Regions from separate parts of the Pseudoalteromonas sp. S2893 genome, predicted to be linked through region 1. Evidence: predicted binding sites of a transcription regulator. Region 1 holds the regulator's gene; each other region holds the start of a gene.

Region 1 (10,458 bases):
TTTGTTACTATTCGCGCCATCTGTATTTTGAACATCTGGCTTAACATAATGGTTACCTCGTTTGTTATTTTAATTCTTGGTTTTGCTGCACTTGTGTGGAGCGCCGACCGATTTGTATACGGTGCGGCAGCGCTTGCTAAAAACTTTGGAGTCCCTACTTTAATTGTTGGCTTAACGGTTGTTGCTATGGGGTCTTCGGCCCCTGAAATGATGGTATCGGCCTCGGCTGCTTTGGCAAATAAAACCGACACAGCGGTTGGTAACGCGGTAGGTTCAAATATAACAAACATATTACTTGTGTTAGGTATTACTGCGCTGCTACGCCCTTTGAGTGTGTCATCAAGCACTTTAAAACGCGAAATGCCGCTTGTTATGCTGGTATCCTTGGCTACGTGGTATGTATTTTCAGACAACTACTTCTCACTTACCGAAGGGTTGGCGTTGCTAGTTGCATTTGCTGTGTTTATTGGTGGCTTGATTGTGGTTTCTTTGCGCGCAAAAAATCAAGATGACCCTTTTGTTTCAGAAGCCTGCGATGAGGTTCCTAACGATGTACCAACTAAAAAAGCCGTTTTATGGCTAATTGTTGGCATGGTTTTATTGCCTGTTAGCTCACACTTTTTAGTTGGTTCAGCAGTCGATATTGCTAAATACTTTGGTTTAAGCGACTTAGTAATTGGCTTAACCATTATCGCTATTGGCACAAGCTTGCCTGAACTTGCAGCTTCTGTAGCGGGTGTACTTAAAAACGAAGATGATTTAGCCCTAGGTAATATTGTGGGCTCAAATATATTTAATATTTTAGCGGTATTACCGCTTGCAGGTATTATTAACCCATCAGTGGTTGACCCGTCACTTGCAAACCGCGACATACTTATTATGTTAGGTGCTACCCTTGCGCTTATTATTATGTCATTGAACTTTAGAGGTTCTCAGCGTATCAATAGAGTAGAAGGTGGCCTATTACTCATCGCATTTTTGGCGTACCAAGGTTATATTTTTAGTCAAGTAGGGTAACAATGGCACAACTAAATTTTATAGAGCAAGGTTTACGCGTATTAAACATTGAACGCCAAGCGCTTGCTGATATTACACAATACGTTGACGAAAACTTTCATAGTGCGTGTCAGCTCATGTTTGATTGCCAAGGCCGCATTATTGTTATTGGCATGGGTAAATCAGGCCATATTGGTAATAAAATTGCTGCTACCCTTGCAAGTACAGGCAGCCCTGCTTTTTTTGTTCACCCTGGCGAAGCAAGCCATGGTGATTTAGGCATGATAACCAAAAATGACGTGGTTATGCTTATATCAAACTCGGGCGAAACCAGCGAAGTACTTAATATTATTCCGGTGCTTAAACGCCTTGGTGCAAAAATAATATCTATGACGGGTAACCCGCTTTCTACTATGGCTACACTTGCCGATGTGCACGTATGCATAAAAGTAGAACAAGAAGCGTGTTTATTAGGTTTAGCGCCTACAGCAAGCACCACAGCTACTTTAGCAATGGGTGATGCAATGGCGGTTGCGCTTTTAGAAGCCCGCGGCTTTACCGCCGATGACTTTGCACTCTCTCACCCTGGCGGCAGTTTAGGTAAGCGATTGTTGCTCACTTTAAAAGATGTAATGCACAGCGGCACAAACACCCCTATTATAGGTGTAACGCAAACAATTAAAGACGCGTTAATAGAAATGTCAGCCAAAGGGCTGGGTATGACCGCTATTGTAGATAACAATCAACAGCTTGCCGGCCTTTTTACCGACGGTGACTTACGCCGTATTTTAGAGCAAAGAGTTGATATACATAGCACCGCTATTAGCCAGGTTATGACCAAATCATGCACAACTGCCACGGCCGATATACTTGCAGCTGAAGCCCTAAACATAATGGAAAACAAACGTATTAATGGTTTAATTGTGGTCAATGATAAAAACCAGCCAATAGGCGCCTTAAATATGCAAGACCTCTTAAAAGCAGGAGTATTATAAATGCAATTTGAAGATCTCTATCAACCGCTAAGCGATGATGCCAAAGCACGCGCCAAAAAAGTAAAACTACTCATATGCGATATTGATGGTGTATTTTCTGATGGCCGAATTTACCTCGGCAACCAAGGCGAAGAATTAAAAGCATTTAATACAAAAGATGGTTTTGGCATTAAAGCGCTAATTAATAGCGGTTTTGAAGTTGCGGTCATTACGGGGCGTCACTCAGAAATAGTACAAACTCGCATGAGCAGCTTAACTGTGCAGCACATTTATCAAGGCCAAGAAGACAAACTTATTGCTTATCAAGAACTCAAAAACACTTTAAAGTTAACTGATGAACAAATAGCTTATATTGGCGACGATGGCCCTGACATGCCAGTAATGGAGCGCGTTGGCTTTGCCGTTGCAGTAAACGATGCGCACCCAGTAATTAAGCGCTTATCGCATTACACTACGCAAATGCCTGGCGGCTTTGGCGCCGTTAGAGAGCTCACAGACTTACTTATGCTAGAGAACGGCATAGCGCTTACAACACAAGGCACCAGTTCATGAATGCAGCACGCGTTATACTCAGTGCGTTATTCATCGGCTGTATGGTTTGGCTTTGGTACCCTTATTTTACCCAAACCAATGTAGCGCCAGAGCAAGAACCTGAAGTAATTGCAAAGCCCGATTACACCGCTATAGAGCTTAAGCAAACAGCCTATGACGAGCAAGGTAAAATAAGCCATAAAGTCACTGCGGCTAAAATGGAGCTGTACCAACAGCTTGGTTTTACATTTTTTGAAAAACCTATTTTCACCTTGTATAACGAAAAGCAAACATGGCGAATAAATGCAGACGAAGCAACGCTTTACGAAGATAAACAACTTATTTTAGAAGGCAACGTGGTTGCTAAAAATTTAGTTGATAATGCCATGATAGATAACATCAATGCCGATAACATCGAAGTCGACATTAAAGCGCTAACAATGCGCTCTGAGCAACCAGTGGTTGTCACTGGGCCTAATTTAAAAATTGTCGGGAAAGGCCTTGAAGCCGATTTAAAAACCGAAGTAATAAAACTAATTAACCATACGCGAACAATATATTATGACCAATAAACTCACTAAAATACTTATTATCCCATCGCTAATGCTTGCATTTAGCGCCTCTGCTGCTGAGCCTGCTGCTCAACCGCCAGCAAATCAAATTTCTATTAGTGCAGACCGTCAAGAAGGCCAACTTAAAGAAAACGTAGGTATTTTTGAAAAGAACGTCGAAATTGTGCATGGTAATCGCAAAATTACAGCCGACCGACTCGAAGTACATAAACGTGAAGACTTAGGGGATAACAAACAACTCCTTATTGCCACTGGCAGCCCAGCCTACTTCGAAGAAAAACAAGACGATGGTACTGTAATGAGTGCCAGTGCAAACGAAGTACGTTACGACGTAGCAAAGCGATTTTTAACGCTTGTTGGCGATGCTGAAGTCGCACAAGCCGGTCAAAAAATTAATGCTAAAAGTATTACCTACGATATGCAGCAGCAGCTTATTAGCGCAGAAAAAGACGAAAACTCTACGGATCGTGTCCACACAATTTTAGTGCCTGTTGAAGCAAAAATTAAAGAAAAAACAGGTAACGAAGGTCAACCATGAGCACCTTAAAAGCAGAACTATTAGCAAAAAGCTATAAAGGCCGCCAAGTTGTAAAAAATGTAGGCCTTGAGGTAGAAGCCGGCAGCATTGTTGGCTTATTGGGCCCTAATGGCGCAGGTAAAACCACCACCTTTTATATGATTGTAGGGTTAGTACCTAGCGACAAAGGCAAAATTTCTATTGATGATAACGACATTACGTTATTACCTATGCACAGCCGCGCCCGCTTAGGCATTGGCTATTTGCCGCAAGAGTCATCAATATTTAGAAAGCTGACAGTTTATCAAAACTTAATGGCGATTTTAGAAACGCGTAAAGAGCTCAATAAAGCCGCGCGAGAAGAAACGCTTAACAACTTACTTGATGAATTTAGTATTCAGCATATTCGCGATAGCCAAGGTATGGCGCTTTCTGGTGGTGAACGCCGCCGTGTAGAAATTGCCAGAGCACTGGCAGCGAACCCTAAATTTATTTTATTGGATGAGCCTTTTGCTGGTGTTGATCCGATTTCAGTGTTAGATATAAAGAAAATAATAGAACATCTTAAAAACCGTGGCATTGGCGTATTAATTACCGATCACAATGTAAGAGAAACCCTTGATGTTTGTGAAAAAGCCTACATTGTTTCTCATGGGGAGCTAATTGCATCTGGCACCCCAGAACACGTATTAAATGACAAAACTGTACGCGATGTTTATTTAGGCGAGCAATTTAGGCTGTAACATTTAAGCCACACCTACAAGCATCTGCTAATATTAATTATAACAACATAAAAGGATTGTTAGAGATACATGAGGCAATCATTACAGCTGCGCATGGGCCAGCAACTTACAATGACTCCACAATTGCAACAAGCGATTCGCTTGCTGCAGCTCAGTACATTGGATCTCCAGCAAGAAATACAAGAAGCACTTGATAGCAACCCGCTATTAGAAGTAGAAGAGCAAGATTACACGGAAGAGTCGGCTGGAAAAAATGAACAAAAAGCAGATACGGATGATGTAACCGTAAGCGCATCGGCTGACGATACAACCAGCGAGTACGAGCAAGACAGTGGCGAAGCTTTAAATAAAGACACCATTAGCGATGATATGGCAATGGATGTAACTTGGGATGAGTACATGAGCGCAGCCCCTGCTGCATCCTCAGGCCCAATGCCAGAAGATGAGTCTATTTATCAAGGTGCCTCTACTGAAACGCTACATGAGTATTTAATGTGGCAGCTTCAGCTTACTCCTTTTAGCCCAACTGACGAAGCCATTGCTATTGCCATTGTAGAAGCTGTAGATGACTCGGGTATTTTAACGCTAAGTTGCGAAGAAATTTTAGAAAGCTTTAACCAAGAAAACGATGACGAAGTTGAAGTTGAACTTGACGAAATAGAAGCCGTTTTAAAGCGTATTCAGTTATTTGACCCTGTAGGTATAGCCGCGCGCAGTTTACAAGAGTGCTTGTGTATTCAGCTAAACCAGTTTGATAAAGACACCCCTTTTATAGAACAAACTAAAATGATCTTAACCGATCACATTGATCTATTAGCGGCACGCGACTATCGTACATTAATGAAAAAGACTAAGCTTAAAGAAGACGAGCTTAAAGAGGTCATGACCCTAATACATACCCTCAACCCAAAACCTGCAGATACAATAGTAAGGGAAGAGTCTGAGTATGTAATACCGGATGTGTCGGTTAAAAAAATAAAAGGCCGCTGGGTGGTAGAGCTAAATCCAGATAGCATGCCAAAAATACGCGTAAATAGTCAGTACGCGGCTATGTCTCGTACCGTAAAATCAAGTGGTGATAGCCAGTTTATTCGCTCTCACTTACAAGAAGCTAAATGGTTTATAAAAAGCCTTGAAAGCAGAAACGACACGCTACTTAAGGTAACTAACTGTATTGTAAAACAGCAACAGGCATTTTTTGAACATGGCCCAGAAGCCATGAAGCCAATGGTTTTAAACGATGTTGCTGAAATGGTAGAAATGCATGAATCGACAATTTCGCGTGTTACTACGCAAAAATATATGCATACGCCACGTGGTATTTTTGAGCTTAAGTATTTTTTCTCAAGCCACGTAAGCACTGAAAACGGCGGAGAGTGTTCATCAACCGCAATACGTGCCCTAATTAAAAAGCTAATTGCCGCGGAAAACTCAGCTAAACCATTGAGTGATAGTAAAATTGCGGATATATTGGCAGAGCAAGGAATTAAAGTAGCTAGACGCACAATAGCAAAATACCGTGAATCGCTAGCTATTCCACCGTCAAATCAGAGAAAGAGTTTGATATAAGACGTAAAAAACAAAGAGGAAATGCTTATGCAACTAAACCTAACTGGTCGTCACGTAGAAGTAACTGATTCACTTAGAGACTATGTAAATAATAAATTTGCAAAGCTAGAAAGGCACTCAGATCATATTAGCAATGTGCATGTCATTCTCGATGTAGAAAAACTCAACCAAAAAGCAGAAGCGACTATTCATGTAAGTGGCGCAGATTTATTTGCCTCAACAGAGCACCAAGATATGTATGCCGCTATAGACTCGTTGATTGACAAGCTCGATCGTCAAGTCATAAAACATAAAGAGAAGCTTGCTAGACACTAATATTATGAAATTAAGTACATTAGTATGCCAGGACTGCAGCAAAGCTGCGGTCCTTTTTAGTAGTAAAAAAAGAATTTTAGAGTTTATCAGTGAGCTTGCTCATGAAAAGCTCCCCTACTTACCACAACAAGATATTCTTAATGCGCTGGCAAGCAGAGAAAAGCTAGGCAGTACTGGTATTGGCCGGGGGATCGCCATTCCTCATGGCAGAATGGGTGGCGTAGAAGAGCCGCTGGCTTTAGTACTTGTTAGCGACACGCCTGTTAACTTTGACGCTATTGATAACTGCCCTGTTGATATTTTTGTTGCACTCATCGTACCAGATGGCGATAACCAACAGCACCTAAAGACTCTGGCAACCATAGCTGATAAACTGAGCAACAAAGAATTTTGTAAACAGCTGCGTAGTGCTAAAACCGATGCAGAGCTGTATCAAGTAATTGTTGATCAATCGTAGTAAATACTAAGGGCTATAAATGGAGTTAATTATCATAAGCGGCCGTTCTGGTTCAGGTAAGTCGGTTGCTTTACGCGTGGTTGAAGATTTAGGCTATTATTGCGTAGATAATATTCCGGTCAACCTACTGCCCTCTTTAGTGCGAAGTGTTTCAGATAACTATGACAAAATAGCCGTTAGTATAGATGTTCGTAATATCCCCAAAGAACAAGACGAATTTAACGATATTCTCGAGTACCTTCCTGACTTTGCTAAACCCACACTGTTTTATTTAGATAGTGATGATCAAACACTGATCAAACGTTTTTCAGAAACACGCAGATTACACCCTTTATCCATCGATTCACTGCCGCTTGATTTAGCAATAAAAAAAGAAAAAGAACTGCTTGATGTACTCGTAACGCGCGCTGACTTTATGCTTGATACCACCGATTTAAGTGTGCACCAATTAGCAGAGTCAATTCGCGAAAAAATACTGGGTAAAAAAGATAAGCAACTTATTGTAACGTTTGAATCGTTTGGCTTTAAACACGGCATACCTAAAGAAGCTGATTATGTTTTTGATGCTCGCTTTTTGCCAAACCCCCACTGGGAGCCTGAACTTAAACCGCTTACGGGCCTTGATCAACCAGTAAAAGATTTTTTGGCAAATCACAGCATAGTGCAAAAATTCACTTGGCAAATTCAAACCTTTGTACAAACTTGGTTGCCACACTTAGAGCGTAATAACCGTAGTTACCTCACTATTGCAATAGGCTGTACTGGTGGTCAACACCGCTCGGTTTATTTAGCGCAAGCCATTGGTGAGAGCTTTGCTATGACGCATCCGAATGTCAAAATTCGTCATCGTGAGCAAGAAAAGTAACCTTAAAATAATAACCTGTTCAGTTTAGGTATAGTAATTTATGCGCTGTGAAGACACATTTTTAATAAAAAATAAATTAGGCTTACACGCCAGAGCGGCAACGGTCCTTGCGCAATTAGCTGTGCAGTTTGATGCTAAAATCACCTTACACCAAGATGATAAAGAAGCCGCAGGCGACAGCGTATTAGCTTTAATGCTACTTGAAAGCAGTAAAGGTAAAGAAGTTAAAGTAGTCTGTGAAGGCCCTGATTCAGAGCAAGCTTTGCATGCGGTTGGGCAATTAATTGCACAACGATTTAACGAACAAGAATAATTTAAAGCACCATAGCCTTATAAGTTAAAGACTTATCAGGCCAGACTATAAAGATTTAGTAAGTTAGGGTATTCCGACTCGCCTAATTTAATGCTTTAATTTAGAGTAATAAAGCCATGCCCCTGCTAAATTTGGTTACTTAATTTTAAACACTAATTTAGTCCCAGCATTGGGTTTAGCACAAAAAATAAAGAAAATGACAGTGGGCAACACCACTTACTAAACACCTTTCCATTACACAAAAATATTTAGGATGCCAATGCCAGAAGCGTTTGAACAAGACTATCCACTACAGCAATTAAAACAAGTGACTAAATCACTTAATAGTGGGCAATTTGTTCAAGTAAGACGCATGCTAGCAAAAACAGCACCTTGTGATACAGCATTGCTGCTTGAATCCTCTCCGCATAAAATTAGACGCATGCTTTGGCAACTGGTTGACCCAGATGTGCAAGGGGATGTGCTAGAAGAGCTCTCTGAAGATGTACGTTTAGGTATCATTGCACAAATGGAACCTGAGCATATTGCCGCGGCCACTGAGGATATGGGCCACGATGATTTAGGTGAAGTCCTACGTAGCCTACCTGATACCGTGTACAAAGATGTGGTTAGCGCTATGGATACGCAAGACCGCGAACGCGCTACACAAGCTTTATCTTACCAAGAGCGCTCAGCAGGCGCGCTAATGAACACCGATACGGTGACCATTCGCCCAGACGTTACACTTGATGTTGTGCTGCGTTATATTAGGCTACGCGGTGAGCTGCCAGAGGGCACCGATGATTTATACGTTGTTGATAAACATAACTGTTTTTTAGGTGCATTATCACTTAGTACACTGTTAACTAATCCGCCTGAAAAAATTGTTCAAGATTTAATGGATGAAGACTGTGAGTCTATCCCTATTTCGATGGATGAAAGTGAAGTTGCTCAGTTATTTGAGCGCCATAACTGGATATCGGCCCCTGTAGTCGATGATAACGCCCACTTGCTTGGGCGTGTCACCATTGATGATATTGTTGATGTTATTCGTGAAGATGCAGAGCACAGCTTATTAAGCCTTGCCGGTCTTGATGATGAAGAAGACACCTTTGCACCTGTTTTAAAAAGCTCGAAAAAACGCTCAGTATGGCTTGGCGTTAATTTACTCACAGCCTTAGCTGCCGCCTTTGTGGCCAGCTTTTTTGAAAGCACCTTAGATATATTACCTATTTTAGCTGTACTCAATGGCATTGTGCCCTCAATGGGTGGTGTAGCAGGTAGCCAATCTTTAACTCTGGTTATTCGCGGTATTGCCGTGGGCCATATTAACCAAACTAACCAACGATTTTTAATGGCTAAAGAGCTGGCGATAGGCGCATTAAACGGGGTTATTTGGTCAATACTTATAGCCAGTGTAATTGCGCTTTGGCAATGGGATTTTATGCTTGGCGGCGTGCTCGCATTTGCAATGTTTATGAACCTCGTAGTGGCTGGTGTTGCTGGCGCATGTATTCCTATTTTATTGAAAAAAATGAATATAGACCCTGCACTTGCCGGTAGTGTTGTACTTACAACGGTGACTGATATTGTCGGTATTTTTGCCTTTTTAGGCACCGCAACGTGGCTACTTATTTAACAACCTGAACTGAGGTTAAGTAGCCACTACACACTAAAACATATAATTAAATTGGTGAGCCCGGTGGCATTGGTAAACCACTGAAGTTTTCAGGCCACTTACCTACTTTTAAAAACTGTTTTATTTGCTCTGCTAAATACTGTTTAAACGCACTTTCTCCTACACTGGTATTACTTAACATTGAGTTTTGATTGTACTCTTTGCTTAATTTTACCAAGTAGAAACGTAACTGCGCCTGCACCTCTGGGCTTACCTTGTCACTAGTGACTAAATCAGCCATATTTTTTGCAGTTAAAAATTGCACCCGCTGGGTGATTTTGCCTTTCATTGTATTAGGTGATGACACATTAAACACCTGGCTGTAAAGCTGCTCTAGCAGCTCATCTAAGCTGTAAAAATTATAATTACGTACTTGTTGTTGAGCTAAACGATTTAAACGCTGTGGGTTTAATAATAACGATAAACTATGCTGCGCAGCTACTTCTGGCAAGGCCATCGCATCAAGTGTTAAACCCGTACGCCCTGTTATGCTTTCACGCGATTTAGACTCGCCATACGCTTTTGGCGGAATAAGCGCTAACACCGACTCAGGCAAAATTAAATTAGCCGGTTTTAATGTTGTTAAAACAGCACTAAGCGCCGCTTGCTGCTGCGCTTTTGCAACCACTTGTGCGCCCTTAGCAGGTGAGTTGTTACGTGTTTCGTATTCGTAGTTAACCCCCGCAATTAGCTTAACTGCAGCCTCTACTTGATAGCGATGAAATAAATAAAGCGGCACGAGTTTTTCTTCTAACTGCGAGAGTGCATCGCCCGTTTTAATGTTGTTAATACCAAATTGCGAAAGCGCTTTTTTACGTACATCAAGCACTCTAAGTAACTCTTGCGTTGGGTTAGTACCGTTATCCCATAAGTGCGCTGTAGGGTGTGCCCCGCCCTTTGCGCGTGCGTCGCTATCAGATATAAACTC
Region 2 (10,458 bases), on a different contig from region 1:
TATTTATCTTGGTTTTAAACTTAAAATAACATAACCTTAACAACTATAGAGTTAAAGCTCTAACGTGTATAACACTACAGCACCACTAACATTTATAAATGCTGTACTAAAATCGTTATATACACTTTTTTAAGGAGTGTTTATGCAGCCACGCCACATAGCTGAATTAATTTTAACGGGTTTTAAAAAGCATTATCAGCTGTTTCAAAAAACCACCGCCCAAGCCCCGCTTGCCTTTGCAAATCGCGATTGGCAGCAAATTAATGAAATTAGTAAACTGCGTATTAGTTACTACGATGACAGAGTAAACGAAACCACTAAAGCATTAAAACAAGCACAGTTAACTGAGCAATTAGATGAGCAGCTTTGGCTTGAAGTAAAAATACTGTACCAGCGCTTTTTATGCTTTCACCCTCAAGCTGAACTTGCCGAAACATTTTATAACTCAGTATTTTGCCGTTTGTACCACAGACGCTATTTCCATAACGACTTTATATTTGTACAAGCCACATTAAAAGATGCCCCTGCCATTCCTGTTGAGGCAGAGTACCGCAGCTACTTTCCAGTGGTGGATGGTTTAAAGCCCACAATAAAGCGCATTATTGAGCATTTTGATTTTAAAGCCCCGTTTGTAAATTTAGAGCGGGATATACGTTTGCTCGTAAAGGCATTTTACAAACAAGCGCCCGACACTCACCACCAGCCTTGGCAAATGCGCTTTGATATTTTGCATGCGCCTTTTTATCGTAACAAAGCAGCTTACATAGTCGGCCGTGTGGTCTCTCAAAGCGGTGTGCAGCCTTTTATTATTGCAGTACTGCACCATGAAAATAAAGGCTTATACCTCGATGCGCTATTAACTAAATCATCGCAAATGCGGGTTATTTTTGGCTTTGCACGGGCTTATTTTATGGTTGAAACCCATGCGCCCTCAGCTATGGTGCGATTTTTAAATCAACTTATGCCTAATAAAACACTTGCTGAGCTTTATAATGCCATTGGGTTTCATAAGCAAGGTAAGACAGAGTTTTACCGTGAATTTTTACATCACTTGTCTCACTCAGACGATAACTTTATTATAGCGCCAGGCACACCAGGCATGGTGATGATGGTATTTACGCTGCCCTCTTTTGGCTATGTATTTAAAGTCATTAAAGATAAGTTTGGCGAAAGCAAACCGTTTGGCCGCGATACCGTGCTTAAACGCTATCAACTGGTAAAAAGCCATGATCGGGTTGGCCGCATGGCCGACACCATAGAATACTCTAACGTCGTATTTCCTTTGGCACGCTTTGATAGTAATTTACTGGCGCAGCTACATAAAACCATTGGCTCATCTATGGTAATTGAAGGCCCGTGGCTTATTATCAAGCATTTATATATTGAAAGGCGCATGACACCGCTTAATTTATTTTTAGAAAACGCCAGCGAAGAAAGTGCTGCCGATGCAATAGAAGAGTACGGCCAAGCACTTAAAGAAATGATTGCGGTAAATATATTCCCAGGCGACATGCTGCTTAAAAACTTTGGGGTAAGCAAACACAAGCGCATTATTTTTTACGACTACGATGAGGTTCAATACCTAACAGATATGAACTTTAGGGCCTTACCTAAGGCCAAAAGCTATGATGATTACTTAACTGATGAACAAAGCTACTCAGTTGCGCCGCAAGATGTTTTTCCTGAGCAACTTTGTACCTTTGTTATGCCAAACCCAAAGTACAAACAGTTTTTGCTCAGTACACACCCCGAGCTTGTTGATGTTAGTTTTTGGAAGCAAGCTCAGCAAAATATAAAAAAGGGTCATGTTAGTCACATATACCCATACCCGACAGCACAACGCTTTATTCATCACTGGTAAGCGTTAAAGGACACACAATGAACATAAGTAAAATAGATTTAAATTTGCTGGTTTACCTCGACACCCTATTACGTGAGTGTAATGTAACCCGCGCCGCTAACCAGTTAAGTATTACTCAACCAGCTATGAGTAACGGCCTTAAGCGTTTAAGAAACTTGTTTAATGATCCAATTTTGGTACGTACTAGTGAAGGTATGGTCCCCACAGAGCGTGCTATAGAGCTACAACCGGTTATTCGCGGTATATTAATGACCCTAGAAGAAACCCTCGCACCTAATCGCGAATTTGAAGCCAGCCAAAGTAAACGTGTATTTAGAATAATGGCCAGTGACTATGCAGCCAGTACATTAGCGCCAAAGCTTTTAAGTAAACTTCATGAAGAAGCGCCAGATACAACCCTAGATATACTTACGCCTAGTGATGTAACATTTCATGATGTTGAAAATGGTAAAGTGGATATGGCAATTAACCGCTTTGAAAACCTTCCGCAATCTTTTCATCATAAACGTATATGGAAAGACAGCTTTTGCTGCTTAGTAAAAGCCGACAACCCAATTATCGAAAACTTTAGCCTAGACAGCTATTTAAAAGCCCGCCATATATGGGTAAGTAAAACCGGCTTTGGGGTTGGCGTAGGGATGGACCCTAAAGATGTACAAAAGCTAGGTTGGGTAGATGAAGCACTTGCCCATTTTGGTAAACACCGAAATATTGCCACGTTTACCCGTAATTACCACGTAGCCATTCATTTAGCAAAAGAGCAAAATTTAGTGGCGACCTTACCTTCAAAGGCTGCCAATATTTACTTAGATGATGCAGGCCTTAAAATTTTAGAGCCTCCTTTTCCTATACCGCCTTTTGAACTAGATATGATTTGGAGCCCTTTACTGCATCGTGATGCAAGTCATATTTGGTTACGCCAAAAAGTAGCCGAAGTGGCGGATGAGCTTAAATAACCTTATTACAAAAGCCATGTAAAATTTGCGAGGTTATTTTATTTTAAATAGCCTTGCAGCTTGCTAAATAAAGAAATAATCAATAATTACAACAAGTTAAAAATTAAAATGGAATTGGAATGGCCTTTGCTTTAGTTACTATGAAACTTAAATTCATGTAAAGAGAGGTCATTATGAATACCCATCAAGGAACAGAAGCAACTCATATTACTGACATCATCCAAGTAATGAACAGTGGCATTGATTTTTATCAAAAAGCGCAAGAGAAAGTTGAAGACCCAGCCATTGGCGCATTATTTCAACGCATGATTGACGCACGAAAAGTAAGTGTTGAGCGCTTACAACCTTATGCTGTTAACGAAAAAGGTGAGCGTGAAGACGGCTCTTCTTTTGCTGTAGAAGCACGCAGAGCTTACACAGCCCTACTCACTTCGTTTAGTTCTCATAACGATAAAACATACGTTAAAGAGCTTGAAGAGGTAGAAGATAAAACCCTTGAAGAAATTAAAGCAGCGATGGATAAACCACAGCCAGCCGACTGTGAAGCAGCCTTAGCGAAAACCTTGCTAACGATGCAAAGCTGCCACACCGAAATGAGCCGTATGCAAAAGCATTAGGTCTCAAAATGGCTTAGTTATGTTGTAACTAAGCCATTTTAAATTTAATTTTCTAAGGTCATAGCTAGAGCCGCGTATTGTCTAAACCAAGTGGGACTAGCTACTGCATGTCTCATAATATTATTAGAACGACTTATAATTGAAGGCTCAAATTTAGATAATTCACGCCAGTCATAAGAAAATGCAATTTGTTCACCTTTTTGACTTATACCTTCGCCAGTTACAAATTGTGGTATAGGTCCTGGGCCAATAGCAATCCGTTCAACGGCAGTTTTTGCTAAGCACTTCATGATATCTAAGTTGTTAAAATACTCTTCTCGCTCTGCAACAACAAAAAAACCGACATCAATATGACCATGATTAATATCTTCATATCTTTCATGTGATTCTCCGCGTCTGTCCCAGTTATAGTTCCAAGTGCAGGTACCATCATTATGGTATTCTAGGTTATCTGTGAAAAAATCTATAATACTCATTATTTTGGGTTTATAAAAATCAGGCCTATCACTCCATTTGTCTAAGTATAACATCGCAGTTGCCATGGTCAGATTATGGTTATGTGCTAAAGGATTACTATACAATCCAGAATCACCATAATTATCATTATAAAGGTTTACATAATAAAAACTCCCTTTGATCGCTGGGTTTTTACTTATGCTGTATGAGCTTTCATGACTATCTACAATTCTCTGGGCACTTGATGTATAAAAATCAGCAAAAGTGAAGTAATCTGTTAAATTTTCAGATCTAATAGTATCGACTATACGCATAATACCATTCAAAATCATACCATCTGTTAATACAGTTATACTTGAATCATTAAGTGACCTCTCCCACCCTGGTGCAATTTTATCTCGTTCATTTAAAAAAAGTTTAGGAGCCCGTTTATAACTATTTGTTGGAGAGAAGCTATTTCTATTTCGAGTCATATCCGTATCACTAAGCATTTTATTCGCTAGTTCAATAGCCAAATCCAAATACTCGATCTTATTAGTTACACTGTAAAAATGTAGGTAAGTTCGTAACCAGTAATAGCCATTCCAAGCATACTCATTGCCTGTATTTGATGTCTTGTTAATCATTGGGTTACCTGGATATTTAGTGGATATCATATCCGCTAAATCTGAAATATTATCTACATCAGAGACGTTAGGATTAGGAACTTCTAAACCGCTTATTAAATCAGCAGGTGTAATATTGTGAAATTCAAAAAATGAGTCTTCCTTTGCGGAAATTAACTGTGGCTCACCTGTGGCACTTACCCCAAAATTGCGGCTATTCTCAAAGTTATTCAGATCTATCAACCCTAGGCCCTGGAGAGAACCTTCGGAAAACTTATTAGATCTTCTAAATAGCCAATTAAATGATACATCTGTAGGGTCAATAAAGTCTTTTTTAACTGAAAAACTTTTTAGCCCATCGGAAGCGATTAACTCTCCATTTTTTACAGTAATTTCTAGAAAACGTGTTTGATAGAAGTTTAGTTTATTCCAAATACCGGGATACTTATCACCAAGCTTGATTTGTACACTTGACTGATTAAATAATACAAATTCTTTTGTATCAGAGTTAGAAAGTAGATAGGTTTTCTTCGATGGGTCACTAGGAGTTTCACCAAGCCACACTACTATTTTAAACGGGCCCGAAGGTTGCCAAACATCAAAACTAGCAAAACTATTGGCGCCATTGAACTTTATAGCAGTATCTGCTGAAACAATATTAATATTAAATGAAAATATTAATAAAAGGGTAAGTAGTAATTTGATCTTCATCATACTCATACGATCTCCAATGAGATGGCATGACGCTTTACTGCATACAATTTATTGTATGAGGCGATCCCGCTATCATAGGCTAAGCCCTTAGACCGGAGATTTTGCGTCTTCACCTTTCAGTGAATTTGCCGAAATTAATGTTAATAAATTTTATTCTGCATGTTCGAAAAACAATCAGAACACGGCGGATTCTAATCCTTTAGTACTCCATGTCAAGCATAAAAAGCAATAAATCATTAGTAAAAAATCAATATACTTCGAAATTAGTAAGTTACAAAAAAAGGGCCTTACGGCCCTTTGAACTTAAATAACATAAGGGAGTGTTATTTATTAAAAACGGTATTCTGCGCCTACGTAGTAATAAGCACCATTAAAGCCAAATGGCGCTGAACGGCGAGAGTATTCAAATACCCCATCGCTGCTTACAATCGTATTGCCATTTGAGTCTACAATTGTGCCCGAGCGTGAGTTACCAATGGTGTTTTTATCTGGGTACACGTCAAATAAGTTATTTGCACCAATATTTACAGATAAATCTTCAGTCACGAAGTAGTTAACTTTAACGTCAGTTAAAATTTCTGCACCGTAGGTTTGGCGTCCGCCATCTTCTACTGTGTATTCACCAAAACGGTTAAGTGAAAGGTTTACAGTCCAATCACCACGCTGGTAAAGCGCACTTAAGTTGATGCGATCTTCTGGTTGCCACTCTTCAATAATTGAAATTTCTTGATCAGAGAAAACATCTTCAACCGGTACGGTTTCAAGCCCTGAGCCCGATGGTGTAAATAACGATACCACCTCAGTTTCAGTAAAGTTAGCTGCTAAAGTAAAATCAAGCGTGCCACCTAATCCCTCGGTATTCCAAGTAGCTACAAAATCAATACCCGAAGTTTCGGTATCTGCACCATTTAAGAAAAACTGCCCTGCACCTGCGCCTGAGCTGATTAATGCAGCATCTAGGCTTGAAGAAAGCCCTTTACCTAAACGGTTACTAATTACTATGCGGTCGTCAATATCAATTGAGTAGTAATCCACAGTAACATTAATGTTATCCGTAACGTTGTAGACAATACCTAAGCTGCGGTTTTGCGATTTTTCTTCTTTAAGTTTTGGAATACCTAAACTTTGTGCAAGGGTTGAATCGTTTCTGAATGTACCTACTTCTTCAGCAACTAATGAGCCGTCTTCAGCCACAACAAATTGTGTGCTGATATTGTTAAAATACAATTGCTGCATTGATGGCGCTCTAAAGCCTGAGCTTAATGCACCACGCAGTGACACATCATCAGTAATTGCCCAGTTACCCGCAAGCTTAAAGTTTACTGTGTCGCCAAAGCCTTTGTAATTATCGTAACGCAGTGCGCCTGATAAAATGACATCTTCAATTAGGTAGGTTTCTGCATCAAGGTAAAACGAAATTACATCGCGTGACTCATCAACCGATGATGCCGGCGAAGAACCACCAAAACCTTGCGTACCGCCAGAGGCATCTTCAGAGCCTACACCGCCACTTAAACCACTATAAATACTTACCCCATCAAGGGTGTCGTAATCACGATAAGCATATTCGCTGCCCTCTAAAATACGGTATTCATCGGTACGAATTTCTGCACCCATAGCCAGTGAGTAGTCATCAAAGTTTTGTGTAAAATCTATATTAATGGTTTGCAGTGATAACTCCATGCCATAGGCATAGGCTTCACGCGGAATAGTACTGCGAATATCAGCGGCACTTAAACCTTGCTCGTAACGTAAAAAGTTAGCGTACGAGGCATTGATTGTGTCACTTGTTGTGTAATCAATGCTGTTTTCACCGTAGGTGTACGATACATCTAAACTTGCATCGTTATCAAAGTCGGTTTTGTAACCAAAGTTGTAAGAAATATCATCAATTGTGGTATTAATTTTCGGTAAAAAGCCTAACGGGATAGTTGCATCGTTGTCTTGTAAAACAGGGTTACCGCCCGCATTTGCATTATGACGGAAAAACGCTGCTGATTCGTTATCGCGCGTTGAATAAGTAATAAAGCCATACAGCTCACCACCACCTAACTCATACCCTGTATTAACGGTTAAGCCAAATTGTTGTGAGTCGGCATCGCCAATACGAAAAGTGTCTCTGTCGGCGGTCAGTTCACGTGGATCGCCTGCCAGTAAAGTACCGTCGCTAAGCTCTGTACAGCCATAAAACTGACACGAGCCGTGCAAACCTGCGCGGTTAGTAGGCGAGCGGTCGCGGTAATTAAGTGTTGCATTTAAGTAGCCGCTATCACCTAGGGCAAACCCTTTATTAAAATCAACGTTTACTGTTTCGCCATCACCCTCTGAGTATTGGCCGTAATTAACCGCTGCTTTGCCGCCTTCGCTGCCATCTTTTAGTACAATATTAATTACACCGGCAATTGCATCTGAGCCGTATTGCGCTGCTGCGCCGTCTCGTAAAACTTCTATACGTTTAATAGCTGAGGCTGGAATAGCATTCATATCGGTACCTGCGGTACCACGCCCTACTGAGGTATTGATATGAATAATACTTGCCTGATGGCGGCGCTTACCATTAATAAGCACAAGTGTTTGGTCAGGCCCTAAACCACGCAGTGTTGCAGGTCGTAAGGCATCAGTGCCGTCACTGATTGACGAGCTTGAAAAGTTAAATGAAGGCGCAATAGATTGCAACATACGGCCAACTTCAGTTTGGCCTGTGTTTTCAAGTGCTTCAGCACTTAAAATATCAACGGGTACGGGTAAATCTTCTACTGAGCGCCCTGCTACGCGGCTACCTACAATAGCAATTTTTTCTATTTTCTCTTGTGCAACACCCTCTGCTGCATTCACACCGTGTGAATTTGCTGCAAGCAATGCTGGTAATACAGCTGCACTAACCCCTGAAAGCTTCATCATGTTGTTATATTTCCTATTGATTTGTTTGAGTTTTATACTCAGTAAACCATTTTGATCAACAACCGCATCGAGCTCAGTCCCACTTAATAATGCTTGCAGTGCATCTAATTGGGTATAAAAACCATAAACCGAATTTGCTTGGTAATTTTTTGCCAACTCATAAGAAAACACCACGGTTTGCTCTGTTTGTTTAGCAAATTCTATTAAGGCTTTGTCTGCTCGCTGCGCTTGTATATCAAATTGCACCATTTGCCCAGTGGTCTGTGTTGCCCCTTGCACACTCAAGCTAAAAATAGCCGGAGCAAGTACACTTAAACCACTAAATAAATGCGTTTGGTTACTGCGCAATTTATATAAACAGCTGACAAACAAAATTCCTCTATAGTTTTTTATCTTTTTTTTAAACTTTTTTTTACTAATAACATTTAAAGATGCAACTTCACCTAACATTTGTTTGATATGCATAACATTTCTTATGATTTAGTTTGCTGTGTTAGGCTCACCATATGTTCACCTAAACGCTCATGCTCAATTGCAAAGTTAGTCTGTAAACTCTCAAGTAGCCCCTCAACATCACCAGCTTTAAATACACCCGCCACTTTTATATTGGCAAGCTCATCGCTTGAAAGCTCAAAACGCGTAGAGGTGTAACGGCTCACTTCATTTAATGCATCGCTTAAATGCTCGCCATTAAAAATTAACATACCATTTTGCCACGCTAAATCACGCTGTACATCATCCACAGAAAGCTGTGTGATAGGTTTAGTAATGCTTTGCTCTATAATTGCTTTTTCGCCAGAGATAACAATATTGGCATTGATTTTACGTACTTTTTTAGCGTTATTATCAGCCAGTTGGTAGTCTTTAAAATCGTTGGCACTTACCGCAACACTTGGGTCGGTGATCATCACTTTCCCTTCGGTTACAACCAGCTCTAAATCAGAAGAGTTATTGCGCTGTACATTAAATACAGTACCAAGTGCCGTAAAGCTCTTATCGCCAGCCATCACACTAAATGGGCGCGATGCATCTTTTGCTACATTAAAACGCCCTTCCCCCTTACTCAGTAATAACTGACGACGCCCTTTGCTATAAGCTACCTCTAATAGGCTATTCGTGTTTAATTGCACTATGGTGCCGTCGGGTAAAACATACGTGGCTTGTTCGCCCACCTTCGTAGTATAAATTTTGGTGTAATTTATTTTAGCCAGCTCTTCGTTGTAGCCGTTTTCAAGGTTAATTAATAAGTAACTACACACCATTAATGCTGCAAATAAGCTCGCGGCAATGGCACTAGAAAACGCCCATCTTTTTTTCTGGGGTTGTTTTACACTTCTATGCGGAAATAAACTGCTTAACTCGTTTAATACGGCCAATTCATCCCATAGCTGCGCAAGTTCGTAGACGGCATCTTGATGGGCGGTACTTTGCATCATCCAAAGCTTAAATTGCTCTTTTTCAATTTCGCTTAAGCCCCTATCAATTGCGCTGATCCATTGGCAGGCTTTTTCTAAAATTAAATCTTTTGATGTAAATTGATGAACATTACTCATTTCGCTGCCCTCTCAATTGATAGAGCCGAATTACAAGCAGAATTATGCGCCGCAGATTGGTTATGATTTTGTTCATGTTCTTTCATGTATAACATGGTTTGTAATAAACCTTTGGCAATGTGTTTTTCTACTGTGCTTTCACTTAATTGCATGTGCTGGGCGATTTCTTTTTGGCTCATACCGTACACTTTTTTAAATATAAAACATTTACGGATAGAAGAATTTAGTTGATCCGTTGCTCTGCAAAAAAGTAAAAAACGCTCTTTTGAGGTGTATTCATCCTCAAGTTGTGAGGATTTAAGCAGCGGGGGTAATTCTGCGTCGTGCTCTAACGAGTCATTAAACTTGTTATCCCACTTGGCTATATGATTAAGCGCTAAGTGCTTTGCAGTTTTAAGCATGTAACTGCGTCTAAACTGAATATCTTGTTTTAAATCAGCTTCGTAGCTTTTAATAAAGGTTTCTTGCACAATGTCTTCTACGTCATCGGGCTGTACAATACGCGACACAAAGCGTTTTAACTGCTTAGTGATATCAACAAACGTTGATGTCATATTTACTTTGGTAGTCATCCTTAACATAGGCCTATTGTTATTTTTATTACCGATAGATTACGAGTTTTTGACATAAAAACAAGCGCAAATGTTAATTTAGCGTTGTTTAGGTGGGTTTTGAGTAAACAGGAGATCAAATGAGTAAATTATTAGATTACATAAGGCTCAGTTTTTTTGCAGCAGGTTTACTATTAGGGGTACAAATACCGGCCTTTGTAAGCGACTTTGGGCACGCTTTAGA
Region 3 (10,458 bases), on a different contig from region 1:
AAAGTGAAAGACAGCAAAGTTATGCACAAAATGCTTAGCCACTTCTACAAAGCAGATAGCGAATACGGTACACGCTTAACTAACGCTGTAAACGGCGACATGAAACAAGTTAAGCAACTAGCCGCTAAGCTTTAATATTTTACCCAACCTGTAAGTTATTGAGGAAAGCCTAGCTTTCCTCTTTTTTAAAAAGGTAAACAGTATGCGTAAATTACTTATTATATTTACTTTAGTGATGAGCTTTTCAGGCTTTGCCAATGAGCCACAAAGCCCTGTAACGGAACAAAGCACCGCCCAGTCGCAATACGACAGCTTACTTGCTTATTACTTTGCAGCCGCACGCACCGACGACACCGCCGTAATAACGCAATTTGTAGATGCTGGCATTCCTATTAATAGTTACAACAACAAAGGTTACACCGCGCTAATGATTGCCACCTACCACGGCAATAAAAATACGGTAAACACCTTATTGCAATTAGGCGCTAATGCCTGCCTTGAAGACAACCGCGGTAACACAGCCCTAATGGCTGCCATATTTAGAGGCGAATTTAGTATAGCTAAAACACTTGTAGGCCTTGATTGCGATAACGCACATCAAAACAAAGCCGGTCAAACAGCCGAACAATTTGCACAAAAATTTGGCCAACAAAAAGTGCTCGATTTATTAGCACAGGTAAACAGTAAATCTAATTAATCAACTTTTAATATACCCATTTGCCCGTTATTGTTAGTGACAATAAGGCTACATTAGCAGCCAATAACCAGGCTTTAGCAAAATAAGTAGTACCCTTTAGTTATTTAAACCTTCCTCTCGCCCCATTTCATCGGGGCGTGGTTTAATACCAACGCCAATAAATAGTTGATCTATTTTACCTGCTAAAACAACGCATTTCTTTGTTGTAATTAGCGTCAAGTGAGCAACTATTTACAGCAATTTACACCTAAACTGAATTGCTTATTCGACGTAAAATTTAGAACATATAATTGATAGGGTTGGTATAAACAATGCTTTCCCCTCTTGCCGATACTGGTCTAACCAGATATTATTTTTACCTGTGTACTTTATATGGGAAATAATAATTCTAATGACCGCACCACACTTTGAGCACACCACTATTACCTGTAATAACAGGCAAACCCTAAGCGCCCGTGTATTTACACCCACCAGCCCTATTAAAGGTGCGGTGATGATTGCCCCTGCAACCGGTATAAAGCAGCAGTTTTATGCAAACTTTGCTACTTACTTACAGCAACATGGCTTTGGCGTTATTACGTTTGATAACAGTGGCATTGGCCAATCGCTTAACCGCAGTATTAAAAAAAGCAAAGCCAGTTTACAAAGTTGGGGTGAGCAAGACATGCCTGCGGTACTTGAGCATTTGCAAAGGGTATTTCCTAATACGCAATATCATTTAGTGGGTCATAGCGCCGGCGGGCAATTAGTGGGGCTAATGCATAACGCTAACGAGCTAAGCTCCGCGTTTAATTTTGCTTGCTCGTCAGGTAAATTAACTAATATGAGCTTAGTGTACCAGGTTAAAGCGCACTTTTTTATGAATGGAGTTATACCCCTTAGTAATGCCTTGTTTGGTCATACTAAATCGCAGTGGTTTGGCATGGGCGAACCCCTACCTAAAGGCGTAGCTAAACAATGGCGAAAATGGTGTAACGCCCAAGGGTATGTGCAATCAGCATTTGGTGATACCGTATTTCAACACTGTTACAACACGCTTTCTATGCCCTCAATATGGGTTAATGCTACCGATGACGATATTGCTAACAATGCAAATGTTGCCGATATGCTCTCGGTTTTTCCTAAATTAAAAGCACAAACCCTAACCTTAAACCCACACGACTATGGTTTGAAGGAAATTGGCCATATGAAATTTTTTAGCAAAAAATCTGACGGATTATGGCCACTTGCGCTTAACTGGCTAAACAAACACAGTTAAAAAAGGATGCGTTTACACCGTTAGTTTACGGCGTTAATTTGCTTTTTAACTGGTTTTTCACGCGTTACGAAATAGCATACGAGTGAGCCGCCAGTTACCATTATTACTCCTTGCCAAAACGAGGCACTGAGGGTAATTGATAAATAAAGCGCCGAAATAATCGCCGAAAAAACCGGCGTAAAATACGAAAGCGTACCAAGCAACATTAAGTTACCGCCAATAATAGCTTGGTTCCAAAGAGCATACCCGCTGCCAACAACCACACCAGCTAACACAAGCGTTACGGTCGCGTGCAGTGTAAAGGTCATTTTTGGCTCGTCACTTAATCCATACAACACCCATAAGCTTAGTGCCGTAGCGATAAAAAACAGCACAATGGCATTTTGCCCATTGCTATTTTTTTGAGTAATTACACAGTAAACAGACCAAATAAAAGGTGCTACAAACGCCAACAAGTAAGCCGTTGGGTTACTGGCAAAATTACCCATAATACTGTTAAGAGATAACCCGCTATCGCCACCAACGCACCAAGCCACACCAAAAAAAGCGAGCAGCATACCGGGGTAAATCCAAATACTTACTTTACTACGGTTAACTATAATACTGAGCAAAATGGTAAGTGTGGGCCATAAATAATTTATAACTGCCATTTCTACCGCTTGGTGGCGATTATTAGCAAGCCCTACAAACAGCGCTAAACACACCTCGTAAAGTGCAAATAAAGCAGTGCCCCAAATAATATAACGCTTATTAAACCCAGCAAACTTGGGCCGCCCCATTACCAAAATTAAAAACAGCGCGCTAACACTGTACATAAGTGCCGACCCACCTATAGGGCCAAATAACTCCGAAACATCCCTGAGCAGAGCCACTAAACAACTCCATAATAAAATAGCGGCAATGCCATAAAGCGTGTATTTATGATTAGAAAAAAAGTCCATTAACTACCTAAAAGTACTACTTATGTTTGACGTTACGCTAACAGTAATTAATGGGTTAAACAATTGTTGCTCATCATTTATTGTTATAAAGATGTTTTTGGCCTGCACTTAAGTGTTTGACCTTTTGGTCAGTAAAGTTACAATCATTCAACACGTTAAAAACAGCATCGCCATAATGAGCACACAAACAAAGCCAAATAAAAAAGAACTCACCCGAGTAAAAAACCAAACATTAATACTCGATGCCGCCGAGCAGTTGTTTTCTCAGCTTGGTTACGATGGCACCAGTATGAGTATGGTTGCCAAAGAAGCAGGCGTTCCTAAGGCCAATATTTTATATTATTTTAAAAGCAAAGACGGCCTATACGAAAACGTAATAGACCGCATTATCGCGCACTGGAACTTAGGCTTAGATAACGTAACCCCTGAGGACGACCCTGCACATGTGTTGTATCACTATATTAAAAGCAAAGTCATACTTGCCGTAAACCAGCCGCTGCAATCACGTTTATTTGCCAGTGAAATACTGCGCGGCGCTCCTTATTTGCAAAACTACTTTAGAACCAACACACGCCCGTGGGTAAAACAAAAGGTAGACGTGTTTCAGGCCTGGATAGATGCAAACAAAATGGATAATGTTGACCCTTACCATTTATTATTTACCATTTGGTCAACTACGCAGTACTACGCCGATTTTCAGGCCGAAGTGCTACTGGTAATGAACAAATTAGAATACGACGAAACCGATGTGGCACAAATAACGCAATCAACTGCCCACATAATTTTAAAAGGTATTGGTTTAAAAATACCTGAGCACAGTGAGGCTTAACCCATGGATAATTTTACCACCCCAGACTTATTTGACGATCACCGCAATAGCGTACAAATTGCCGACAGCGGCCTGCGCCACTTTGGTAAAAAAACCACATTTAGTGGCCAAGCAATTACCGTTACCTGCCCAGACGATAACTCGTTTGCCGCCGACATACTGCATGAAAACGGCAAGGGTAAAGTACTGGTTATTGATGGTTTTGCTAGCAAACGCTTTGCTTTTATAGGCGATATTATGGCGGAGCGCGCGTTAAAAAACGGCTGGGAAGGCGTGATTATTAACGGCTGTTGTCGCGACATTGAAATACTTGCCACTATGGATTTACCGGTTATGGCACTGGGCTCAACCCCGCGCAGTACATTAAAGCGTGGCTTTGGAGATAAAAATCAAACAGTGACCATGCTTAGTACCACAATTAACCCTAACGATTGGCTATACGCCGATGTAAATGGCTTAATTATTAGCCCTAACGCATTACTATAAACGCCACACTTGCAACCAAGTTGGTGCAATCACGCACCAACTTGGTGTGTTTTCACCTCTAAATTACACCTCCTTTAATACTTATATTTTTATAAATATCTGCTAAACCCCATACAAACCAAATAAAACCTGACCGAACGGACAGCTTTATTGCATTTGGCATTGCTTTTGCTTAGCTTTTAGGCAATATAATAGCTAACCGATTAAAAAGCGGATCAGGCTCTGTAAAATAAAAATAAGATGTTACGCAGTGGGCTGAAAAATAATAATAACTAATTCGTCTTTTTAATCACCCTAAATCTGATTATAACCAGTTGGTCAGATTTACTTTATAACGAGTGGTGATATGAGTACCAAAACACATAATAATTTTACCGGTATTTTTTGTGACCATGGCCCTAACGCATGGCAAACACAAACCCACGGCAAACTTGTAAATAAGCGCCTTGCAGTAAAAGATGTATTTGCTGTTAAAGGCGAGCGCAACAGCGCAGGTAGCCCAAGCTGGTTTAAAGCAGCAAAACCTGCACAGCAAACAGCAAGTGCCGTAAACAAACTAATGAATGAAGGTTGTAGCTTTACAGGCTTTACCCATACCGATGAGCTGGCCTACAGCTTAGAGGGCAATAACATTCACTATGGTGCAGCACAAAACCCAAAACTTAAGGGCCATGCAAGTGGCGGCTCAAGTATGGGCTCGGCTGCAGCTGTAGCGGCTAACCTAGCCGATATTGGCTTAGGTACTGATACTGGTGGCTCTATAAGGATACCGGCAAGTTATTGTGGCTTATTTGGTATAAGGCCAAGCCATAACGTAATTGAAAAAGATGGCCTAATACCGCTAGCGCCCCCATTTGATACCATTGGCTGGCTTACGCAAAATGCAGAGCTGCTAAGCGATGTAGGCAATGTACTGTTACCAAATCAAGCTATTAATAACGTTGATACTTTAGTTATTTGCGAGCCATTATTTGAGCTGGTTGACCCTGTTCTACAAGCCCCACTTAAACAATTGCTTGAAAAAACCAAACCTTATTTTAAACACCATAAAGAATTTGAACTGCCTAACAGCAGCTTATTAAACGAACTGGCTGACAGCTTTAGAATACTGCAAGGGCGAGCAATCGCAAAAACGCATAAAGATTGGCTTCAATTGCCAGGGCAACTTCCCCAGTTTGCTCCGGCAATTGCGGCACGTTTTAACATGGCGCTTGCCCTAACCGCCCAAGAAGAGCAAGAAGCACTAAATGTACAAACCCAGTGGCAAACACTAATCGCTAAAAACCTAAACACAAACAGCTGTTTATTTTTGCCAACCACACCCACAACTGCACCTAAATTGGGCGCCGACACAAGCGCCTTACGCATGCAAATAATCACCTTATCGGCCATTGCGGGCTTGAGCCGCTCGGCGCAAGTACACTTACCATTGGCTAATTTAGAAAATGGCCACCCGTATGGGTTTTCATTAATGATGAGCCACGGCAACGATAAAAGCCTACTTGCCTGCGTACAACAATTAGCTGCCCATTTTAAACAGGACACACTTGTATGAGCACACACAACATTGCCTTTACTGCCCCGCATTTTGCTGCAACCGAGGCAGGCACCTTAATACTAAAACAAGGCGGTACAGCCACCGAAGCCATGGTAGCGGCAGCGGCTGCTATTAGCGTGGTATATCCGCATATGAACTCAATTGGCGGCGACAGTTTTTGGCTTATTGATAACCCAAACCAAAGTATACCCACTGCCATTGATGCCTGCGGGCGCGCACCAAACGATATAAGCGCCTATAGCAATGAGCCACACATACCAGAACGCGGCGGTTTAAGCGCATTGACCCAAGCTGCAACATTACGCGGCTGGCAAAAAGCCCTTGCGGTAGATGAGCACGCTGCTCTTTCGCTAAGTACTATTTTAGCCCCAGCCATAAAGCTCGCGCGCGAAGGCTTTACAGTATCTAAAAGCTTGCAAGCAGGCTGCGAAAAGCTTGCCACCGCTTCAAACACTAACGCTGCCTTTAAAGAACTTTACATACCTAATGGTAAACCGCTGCAAGCGGGCCAACATTTTAAAAACCCAAAACTTGCCAGTACCTTTGAGCACTTAGCCGAGCATGGCTTAAACGCCTTTTACCAAGGCCCTTTAGCAGAGTCGTTTGCAAACGATTTAGCTGCCGCAGGCAGTGCAATTACACGCGCTGATATTGCCAATACGCAGGCCGATTTAGTAACGCCGCTCAGTGCTAATTTATCGGGCATACAGTGTTATAACTTACCCGCCCCCACGCAAGGCGTGCATTCTCTGCAAATAATTGGCGCTGTTAATAAACTAAAACATTTAGCCAAAACAGAGGCCGATTGGATGCACTTAATTGTTGAGGCAACCAAACAAAGCTTTACTCACCGCCCTACACTTTGGGCAGACCCAGATGCGCTAGGCGATGATTATAAAAACGCATTAACTGATGAGCGCTTAAATGCGCTTGCCAGCAATATAGATATGAGCCAAGCCAAGCAATGGCCATTTAATGCAGAGCCAGGCGATACCGTTTGGATGGCAGCACGTGATAAAAACGGCCAACTAGTGAGCTTTATTCAAAGTGTTTACTGGGAATTTGGTAGCGGCATTTTGATGAGCGAAGGCGGCTTTGTGTGGAATAACCGCGGTTTAAGTTTTAGTTTAAATAGCAACGATGCCAATGCCTTAAAAGCGCATAAAAAACCGGCTCATACACTCAACCCTGCTTTAGCAAAATTTGACGATGGTAGACGCCTTGCCTACGGCACCATGGGCGGCGAAGGCCAGCCACAAACACAAGCTGCAGTATTTAGTGGTTACGCATGGCGTAATAAATCAATTGCCCAAGCAGTAAGCGATCCGCGTTGGTTACTAGGGCGCACCTGGGGCGATACAAGCACAAATTTAAAGGTAGAGCAAAGCTTAGTAATTCAAGTTAAACATGAATTAAATCAACGTGACCACGACTGGGTAAGCGTTGATAATAACAATGAAATGATGGGTCATGCAGGTGCCATTTTAGATACGCCTACCAGCCTTGAAGCAGCCACCGATCCTCGTTCAGATGGTCGCGCAACAGTAACTACAGCAGGAACACAATGACAGAAATAATAAATCAATGGCCGATTATAGCGGCCTTAATAGCAACCGGTATTTTTGCAGGTATTTTAGCAGGCCTATTTGGTGTAGGCGGCGGCATAGTAATTGTGCCTGTGCTGTACTTTTTACTGCAAGGCTTTGGCGTAAGCCCTGAGTCGGCCATGATGATAGCCACAGCGACATCGCTTGCCACCATAGTGCCTACTTCTATTTCGTCGATTCGCTCGCACCATGCTAAGGGCAATATCGACCTTGCTTTAATTAAATACTGGGCCCCGTTTATTTTGGTAATGGCCGTTATATGTAGCTACTTAGCTCATTCTATACGCGGTAATGCGTTGGTACTTATGTTTGCCTGTATTGCCATTTTAGTAAGTTTAAACATGTTATTTAGAGCCGGCGCGCCTGCCCTTGTTAGTAAATTACCAGGTAAATTTGGCCAAGGCATTATGGCAAGTATTGTCGGTGGTTTATCGGTAATGATTGGCATAGGTGGCGGCACTATTGGCGTACCCATGCTAAACGCGTTTAACGTACGTGCCCATGTTGCCGTTGGCACCGCTGCTGTATTTGGCTTATTAATTGCGCTACCGGGCGTTATTACTTTATTAAGTATTGGTACTACACCCACCGATGCGCCGCTTGGCACGTGGGGCCTTGTAAACCTACCTGCTTTTATACTTATTATTCCGCTTACTATTTTGTTTGCCCCTATTGGCGTAAAAATTGGTAGCAAGCTAGATCAAAAACAATTAAAACGCGCCTTTGCCGTTGTATTAATGATAACGGGCATTCGTATGCTTATTCAGACTCTGGGAGCCTAAAACATGTTTAGCGACACGCAAATTCAAACTTTAAATCCGCCACAGCGATTACTCATGGGCCCAGGCCCAATAAATGCAGATCCACGCGTGCTACGTGCTATGTCGGCGCAGCTAATTGGCCAATACGACCCAGTAATGACCGGTTTTATGAACGAAACCATGGCCCGCTATCGCGAAATTTTTAAAACCAAAAACGAATGGACCATGTTAGTTGATGGCACATCACGCGCGGGCATAGAAGCCGTTTTATGCTCTATTTTACGCCCAGGCGATAAAGTACTGGTGCCCATTATGGGCCGCTTTGGCCACTTGCTTGCTGAAATAGCCGAGCGCGTAGGCGCAAAAGTACACACCATAGAAGTCCCGTGGGGCGAGGTATTTACGCCCGAACAAATAGAAAAAGCCATTGTTGATGTAAAACCCCATGTACTTGCTATGGTACAGGGCGATACCTCTACAACCATGAACCAACCCCTTGAACACATTGGCGATATTTGCCAAAAACACGACGTATTATTTTACTGCGATGCCACCGCTTCGATTGTAGGTAACGATTTACCCGCCGATGAGTGGAAGCTCGATGCGCTTTCGGTTGGATTGCAAAAATGTTTAGGTGGCCCGTCTGGCTCTGCTCCTTTAACACTGAGCGATAAATGCGCCGATTGGATCCAAAAGCGCAAAAAAGTAGAAGCGGGTATTCGTACCGCGCAGCATACCGACGGCACCGAGCCATTTGTACGCTCAAACTACTTTGATTTAGGCATGATCATGAATTACTGGGGTGAAGAGCGCCTTAACCACCACACCGAAGCCACCAGCATGCTGTATTGCGCATCAGAATGTGCTCGCATTGTTATTGAAGAAGGCGTAGATAACTGCGTTGCCCGCCACAAGTTACACGGCGATGCCATGCTAACGGGTATTCAAGCGCTGGGCTTAAACGTATTTGGCGACTTAAACCATAAAATGAACAACGTAGTGGGTGTGTATATACCCGAGGGCATTAATGCTGACCACGTACGCGGACAAATGCTAACCGACTTTGGTATTGAAATTGGCACCTCGTTTGGCCCGCTGCATGGCAAAATTTGGCGTATTGGCACCATGGGTTACAACGCCCGTAAAGATGCCGTATTACAAACATTGGCAAGCCTAGATGCCTGCTTACACGCCAACGGCTATAAAGGCCCTAAAGGCGAAGCCGCTATTGCCGCCCTTGCCCATTATAAATAAAAAAAGGATTTAGCATGACGATTGCAAGCCCCCTCCATGAGCCATTATTAAACAGTGAGCTGGCTAATAAATTTGCCGCGCGCGCGTTATTGCGCTGTAAAACGCTCAGTGGCCTATCGCAAATGCAAGGTGGCATTCACCGTGTGTATTTATCTAAAGAGCACAAAGAGTGTAACCGTGTCACTGCTGAATGGATGGCTGAGGCGGGCATGCAATCGTGGCAGGACGAAGTCGGCAATTTATGGGGGCGCTTAGCATCATCTAACCCAAACGCTAAACGATTAATTATTGGCTCACACCTAGACACCGTACCAAACGCCGGTGCATTTGATGGTATTTTAGGGGTGTTACTGGGGATTGAAATAGCCGCCCTTGCACACACGCTTAAGCTTGATTTACCGTTTCATTTAGATGTAGTGGGCTTTTGTGATGAAGAAGGCACCCGCTTTGCCACCACATTAATTGGCTCAAAAGCACTGGCGAATGAGTTTGACCCCCAGTGGTTAAATATACAAGATACAAAAGGCATTAGTATGCGCCAAGCCATGCTTGATTTTGGCCTAAACCCTGATGATTACGCTAAAGCCGCCCTTAACAAAAACGAATTACTCGGTTATTGGGAAACCCACATAGAGCAAGGCCCAGTGCTTGAATCGGTAAACCAGGCGCTAGGCGTAGTAACCGCTATTGCTGGCGCCAAACGCGCTATGATCACCCTATCAGGCCAAAGCGGCCATGCAGGCACTACGCCAATGAACTTACGCCAAGATTCATTAGTTGGCTGCGCCGAGCTTACCCTTGCCATAGAGCAACTAGCAAAAAACGCGAGTAATGGTGAAGTCGCCACCGTAGGGCAAATTCATGCTCGCCCAGGCGCTACAAACGTTATTGCCGGTAAAACGACTATAAGCCTAGATGCACGCGCACAAAATGATGCCGACCTAGCAGTATTACTTAATGCAATACATACCCGCGTCGATCAAATTGCTACATCGCGTAATTTAACGCTTGATTGGCAATGGACACATGCGGCCGACGCCGTAGCGTGCGACACTCAAATTCAGCAA

What was found. The regulator sigma-54, encoded in region 1, starts transcription at its own class of promoters, with help from an activator protein. The targets are predictions, from matches to a motif close to GTTGGCACGNNNNTNGNNT.
Region 2: a site for sigma-54 is predicted at 2,931-2,949, ahead of CWC04_RS17975 (ferritin-like domain-containing protein). Genes of this name have one in related genera too.
Region 3: a site for sigma-54 is predicted at 4,367-4,385, ahead of CWC04_RS10015 (amidase family protein). Genes of this name have one in related genera too.

What each region holds. Positions count from the first base shown of each region.
Region 1 covers NZ_PNCY01000010.1:146,632-157,089, forward strand. The annotation lists gene CWC04_RS06280 (calcium/sodium antiporter) at 49-1,017, shown strand; gene CWC04_RS06285 (KpsF/GutQ family sugar-phosphate isomerase) at 1,020-1,991, shown strand; gene kdsC (3-deoxy-manno-octulosonate-8-phosphatase KdsC) at 1,992-2,543, shown strand; gene lptC (LPS export ABC transporter periplasmic protein LptC) at 2,540-3,094, shown strand; gene lptA (lipopolysaccharide transport periplasmic protein LptA) at 3,084-3,632, shown strand; gene lptB (LPS export ABC transporter ATP-binding protein) at 3,629-4,354, shown strand; gene CWC04_RS06310 (RNA polymerase factor sigma-54) at 4,424-5,923, shown strand; gene hpf (ribosome hibernation promoting factor) at 5,951-6,238, shown strand; gene CWC04_RS06320 (PTS sugar transporter subunit IIA) at 6,243-6,695, shown strand; gene rapZ (RNase adapter RapZ) at 6,715-7,560, shown strand; gene CWC04_RS06330 (HPr family phosphocarrier protein) at 7,601-7,873, shown strand; gene mgtE (magnesium transporter) at 8,133-9,491, shown strand; gene CWC04_RS06340 (zinc-dependent metalloprotease) at 9,538-10,458, opposite strand, start outside.
Region 2 covers NZ_PNCY01000056.1:4,314-14,771, forward strand. The annotation lists gene aceK (bifunctional isocitrate dehydrogenase kinase/phosphatase) at 143-1,861, shown strand; gene CWC04_RS17970 (LysR family transcriptional regulator) at 1,879-2,817, shown strand; gene CWC04_RS17975 (ferritin-like domain-containing protein) at 2,991-3,434, shown strand; gene CWC04_RS17980 (hypothetical protein) at 3,479-5,215, opposite strand; cyclic di-GMP riboswitch class I at 5,266-5,349, opposite strand; gene CWC04_RS17985 (TonB-dependent receptor plug domain-containing protein) at 5,540-8,575, opposite strand; gene CWC04_RS17990 (FecR family protein) at 8,584-9,663, opposite strand; gene CWC04_RS17995 (RNA polymerase sigma factor) at 9,660-10,235, opposite strand; gene CWC04_RS18000 (DUF2937 family protein) at 10,355-10,458, shown strand, end outside.
Region 3 covers NZ_PNCY01000015.1:187,443-197,900, reverse strand. The annotation lists gene CWC04_RS10045 (catalase) at 1-135, shown strand, start outside; gene CWC04_RS10040 (ankyrin repeat domain-containing protein) at 236-697, shown strand; gene CWC04_RS20000 (hypothetical protein) at 794-916, opposite strand; gene CWC04_RS10035 (alpha/beta hydrolase family protein) at 1,089-1,955, shown strand; gene yddG (aromatic amino acid DMT transporter YddG) at 1,976-2,896, opposite strand; gene CWC04_RS10025 (TetR/AcrR family transcriptional regulator) at 3,072-3,725, shown strand; gene CWC04_RS10020 (putative 4-hydroxy-4-methyl-2-oxoglutarate aldolase) at 3,729-4,211, shown strand; gene CWC04_RS10015 (amidase family protein) at 4,558-5,766, shown strand; gene CWC04_RS10010 (gamma-glutamyltransferase family protein) at 5,763-7,337, shown strand; gene CWC04_RS10005 (sulfite exporter TauE/SafE family protein) at 7,334-8,158, shown strand; gene CWC04_RS10000 (pyridoxal-phosphate-dependent aminotransferase family protein) at 8,162-9,391, shown strand; gene CWC04_RS09995 (allantoate amidohydrolase) at 9,406-10,458, shown strand, end outside.